DNA from 2 places in the Microbacterium sp. 1154 genome. Region 2 is predicted to be linked to the other one. Evidence: predicted binding sites of a transcription regulator. Region 2 holds the regulator's gene; the other holds the start of a gene.
The links. The regulator LexA, encoded in region 2, represses DNA repair genes until DNA is damaged. The targets are predictions, from matches to a motif close to TCGAACANNTGTTCGA.
Positions count from the first base shown of each region.

Region 1 (2,395 bases), 830 kb from region 2:
GGTCCGCAGCACGTCGGCGACGTTGACCTTCACGACGATCTGCGAGTCGAAGTCCGCGCCGTAATCCAGGTCGAGGTATTCGTGTGTCTTGCGGGCAAAGCAGTTGTGACTGACGACACCATTCGCGATGAAGTCCCCCGTGCCGGTCGTGATGTCGACCATGTCGATGTCATGTCCGATGTCTTCGATTTTGACGACCCGCAGGTCGGTGCTGGTCTTCACCGCGGCCCCGGAAACGTCGAGTTTGCGAGTGATAGCCGGGCGCGCGACGTCGAAGAATCGTCTTCTCGACGAGAGCCCTCCGCGAAGACGGATGGAGGACACCCCGTTCGGCCGAACGGGTTCGCGAACGGCGTCGAAGCGGAAGGCAGCCAAAGCTTCCTCCGTGAGCGACAGCAGTTCCTCGTTCGCGTTACTGATGCGCACAATGCCGTTCGAACACGAACCCTCCGCATCGAAGATGCCCCCCAAGAAGCCTGCCGACCACTCTTGGCTTCTCAAGCTCGGTATGGCGACATATTCCTCGAGCCTCGCGACGTCCTGCTTCTTCGCCGTGTGGATGGCCGTCATGGGGCGGCGATGAGCGGGAACGGAAAAGGGACGGACCATCGTGGAGATGCCGATCTGCTCCAGAAGATTCTTCGCGAGGTCGAGTGCCTCTCGGTCGGCCAGGGCGAGGCGAAACCGATGGATAGACCGAATCCGCTTTCCGTCGTCGTAGGTCTTATGGAGGATCATCGCGTCCCCGCGCACCATGCCCGTGAGATATCCCTGGCGCCAATCCGAGCTGGTCGGAGGAACGGAGGAGCGCGCTCCCGTGCCGTACCCCTGCAGGCGGTTCGACGTCGTCAGGTGAGGGCGCCGCTCGCCCGCCACGGGAGAGTCGGTGACGTACTTCCAGCCCCGTTCCGTGAGAAACCGGTGGTCGCCACTCGCCTCGATCTCGGTACCATCCGCGAGCGTCACTCGATGGAGGCGTTTGCGGGTGGTCCACCTGGCCAGAACGGTCGTTCGGACATAGTGGCGGTACCTCGCGCGCTGTTCTGTTCCGATGATTTCGTCGCCGACGCCGATTTCTGACAGCGGCACCTGGCGGCCATCGGCCCTCAGGATGAGAGTGTCGGGAGAGAGGCAGTACGAGCACGCGTGGCTGCAGCCGCGATAAGGATTCACGGTCCAGTCGAAGGGCATGGCCGAGGCGCCGGGGACGCGATTCAAAGCGCTTTTGCAGAGGACTTCGTGGAACGTCATTCCGGCGAACTCGGGGGGCGTCACCGACCGGACGAGACCGTCCATCCGCTCCATGCCCGGGAGTGCGGAGGTGTCGTCGACGCCCAACTGCTGTCCCTGCCATCTCATATTCGCAGTCGAACACATGTTCTAAGAAATGGCAACGTGGTGCGCCGTCGAATCGATCATGCCGTCGACCCGTGGGGGATGCGACCCGGCCCGGTTCGACCGCTCGGGGAGCGCGCGCGAGAATGGAGCCGATGACCGACCACGATCCCGAGACCTCGCCTCGCCGCGCCGCGCGCGCCGAGGCGGAGCGACTCGCGACCGCGGCGCTCGTTCTGCCCGTCGTCCCCTCCGAGCAGGCGTCCGCCGAAGGCACCCCGACCCGCCGAGAGCTGCGCCGCGAGATGGTCGGGCGCGATGCGGCGGACCACGGTCTGCGCGGCATCCGTCGACTCGCGCCGGTGCTGCTGCGGCGCCGCCTCGCCGTCGTCGTCGCGGGCGTCGTCGTGGTGGCTGCGTGCGCGGTGGCGATCGGGGCCGCGGCTTCCGGGGGAGAACCCGGCGCGTCCGACGGCGCCGTCGCGCAGTTCTCCGGCCCGCCGCCCGTCGCCGACGACGGCATCCCCGTCCCTCAGCTCGCCGCCGTCGCCGCCACCGCGACTCCCTGCGACGACCCCGCTTTCACCGCCGCCCTGGCATCGGGTGACGACGCCGCCACCATCGCGGCTGCGGGTGGCGGACAGGCGTTCCGCGCAGCGGTGGCATCCGGGATCGCCCCCTGCGTCTCGCTGTCGGATCCGAACCGCGAATGGCTCGTCGTCAACAAGCAGCGCCCCTACGACCCGGTCGACTATCAGCCCGGCGACCTCGTCATGCCCGCGAACGTGCGCGCCCTGGAGGACTCCGCGGTCCGGGCCCCCGCCGCAGCCGCCCTCACCTCGCTCGTGAAGGCCGCTTCCGACGCCGGTGCCGGCGAGATCGGCTACCTGAGCGCCTATCGCTCGTACACGACGCAGAAGTCGACCTACGCGGGTCGGGTCGCCGTCGGAGGAGTCGCCGAGGCGGATCGCGAGAGTGCGCGACCCGGCTTCAGCGAGCATCAGTCCGGAATGGCCGTCGACATCGTCCCCTGCAACGGCTCCTGCCGCACGCTGGACGA
Region 1 covers NZ_JAVDSN010000001.1:912,016-914,410, forward strand. The annotation lists gene J2X55_RS04180 (intein-containing Rv2578c family radical SAM protein) at 1-1,359, opposite strand, end outside; gene J2X55_RS04185 (M15 family metallopeptidase) at 1,491-2,395, shown strand, end outside.
Region 1: the regulator LexA is predicted to act here: its motif matches at 1,368-1,383, upstream of J2X55_RS04180 (intein-containing Rv2578c family radical SAM protein).

Region 2 (2,395 bases):
TGCGCTGACCCGCCGACACCGAGCCGCCGGGCAGAGCGTTGAGGCGCGTGATCTCGGCCACCACATCGCGCGGGTCGGCGGAGGGGGCCACGTCTTCGGCGATGGACCAAAGGGTCTCGCCGCTCATGACGGTGATCTCGGTGAAGGAACCGGCGGGCGCTCCGGCGTCGCCGGATGCGAGGGCGGATCCCCCGCCGACGATCGCCACGGCGAGGACGGCGACGATCGGGAGGGAGACGAGGACCGCCACGACACGACGACCGCGCGCGGTGATGCGCAGGCGGGTGGACGGGGCGGTGAGGGCGATGCTGCTCATGGTGTGCTCCTTGGTGGGGAGAGATTCGCACCCCGCCCTCGGCCGGGAGGGCGGTGGTGCGAATCTGTATTCCGAATCTATCTTCGAACCTGTTCGAGTGTCAAGAACCGATGTCTCGGAGACGAATCGAACGCGACACGCGTGGGGCTCCGTGTGTTTCGGGTCGTCGACCGGATACGGTTTCGACACGGAGACCTCATCACCAACCTCCGACATTCGAATTTCCGCCGTGGTTTCCGCGGCGCGAGGGGAGCACAGATGACCGACGCGACGACCGCCGCCGGCCGCGAGCGGCCGCAGACGCGGCGGCGGAAGAACCTCAGCGACAAGCAGCTGGCGATCCTCGAAGTGATCCAGCGATCGATCGCACGGCACGGTTATCCGCCCAGCATGCGCGAGATCGGAGACGCGGTCGGGCTCAAGTCGCTCTCGAGCGTCACCCACCAGCTCAACCAGCTCGAGCTCAGCGGCTACCTCCGCCGCGACCCCGGCAAGACGCGAGCGATGGAGGTGCTCATCGACCTCCCCGGCGCCGCTGCCGAGAACCCCGCCGATGCCGCCCCCGCGCTGGGCGACGCCGCCCTGGTGCCTCTCGTCGGTCGCATCGCCGCCGGCGTCCCGATCACGGCCGACCAGCAGGTCGAGGAGATCTTCCCCCTCCCTCGCCAGCTCGTCGGCAAGGGCGAACTGTTCATGCTCAAGGTTTCGGGCGACTCGATGATCGACGCCGCCATCTGTGACGGCGACTGGGTCGTGATCCGCTCGCAGGCCACTGCCGAGAACGGCGAGATCGTCGCGGCCATGCTCGACGGCGAGGCGACGGTCAAGACGTTCCGCCGGCGCGACGGCCACACGTGGCTGCTGCCCCGCAACAGCGCGTTCGAGCCGATCCTCGGCGACGAGGCCGTCGTGCTGGGTCGTGTCGTCGCGGTGCTGCGCACCGTCTGAGCGAACGGACCGAGGGCCGGATGCCCGCCCGCGCGGCGGCATCCGGCCCTCCGTGCGTTCGGGACCACTCCGCTGCGGGGCGACGCACCCGCGAGGCACCGCGTCGAAATCGGAGATTCGCGCCGGAATCGGATGCGATCGGCCTCGGCATCCGATTTCGTTCGTGTTCTCCGATTCCGACGCGACTCGCGCGATCCGGTCTTCGCGGGCGGGTGCGACGGCCGACGGCGGGTGTCGGAGGCCCTGCCTAGGCTGGTGTCATGGCTGACACCCTTCCCTTCGGTTCCTGGCCCTCCCCGATCACGCCCGAGTCCGTCGCGCAGGCGTCGCCGCGCGTCGACGGTGCGCGGCTCGTGGGCGACGAGATCTGGTGGGGCGAGTCGGTCCCCCACGAGGCCGGCCGTGTCGCGGTGAAGCGTCGCCGGGCCGACGGCTCCGTCGACACGGTGCTGCCCGCACCCGCCAACGCCCGCTCCGCCGTGCACGAGTACGGGGGCGGCGCGTGGACCGCGTCGGACGACGGTGAGCTGTACTACGTCGAGAAGACCGACCAGCGCGTGTACGCGCTCCGTCCCGGCGAGACCGCGCGACCCCTCACCTCCGTCGACGACGCCGTGCGCCACGGCGGTCTGCGATGGGAGCACGGCGTTCTGCTCGCCATCCGCGAGACCCACGGATCTTCGCGCGTGCCCCACCGCGCGATCGTGCGCATCCCGCTCGACGGAGAGGTCGAGGTCCTCGCCCAGGGCAGCGACTTCTTGGCGCAGCCCGCCCTCTCCCCCGACGGCCGCCGCCTGGCGTGGATCGCGTGGAACCACCCCGACATGCCGTGGGACGCGACGACCCTCCGCGTCGCCGACCTCGAGACGGGCGCCGTCCGGGATCTGGCCGGCGGAGACCGCCGCGCGCCGCTGCAACCCGTCTGGATCGCCGACGACGAGCTGCTCTACGCCGACGACCCCGACGGTCGCTGGAACCTCTTCCGCCGCCCTCTGGACGGCTACGCCCAACCCCTCGCCCCGGCCGACGCCGACACCGGCGGGGGCCTGTGGGTCCTCGGCACCCGGTGGTTCGGCGCGGCCGACGACGGCCGCATCGTCGCCGTCCGCACGAACGGAGCCGACGAGATCG
Region 2 covers NZ_JAVDSN010000001.1:1,740,311-1,742,705, reverse strand. The annotation lists gene J2X55_RS08040 (LysM peptidoglycan-binding domain-containing protein) at 1-316, opposite strand, end outside; gene lexA (transcriptional repressor LexA) at 575-1,264, shown strand; gene J2X55_RS08030 (prolyl oligopeptidase family serine peptidase) at 1,525-2,395, shown strand, end outside.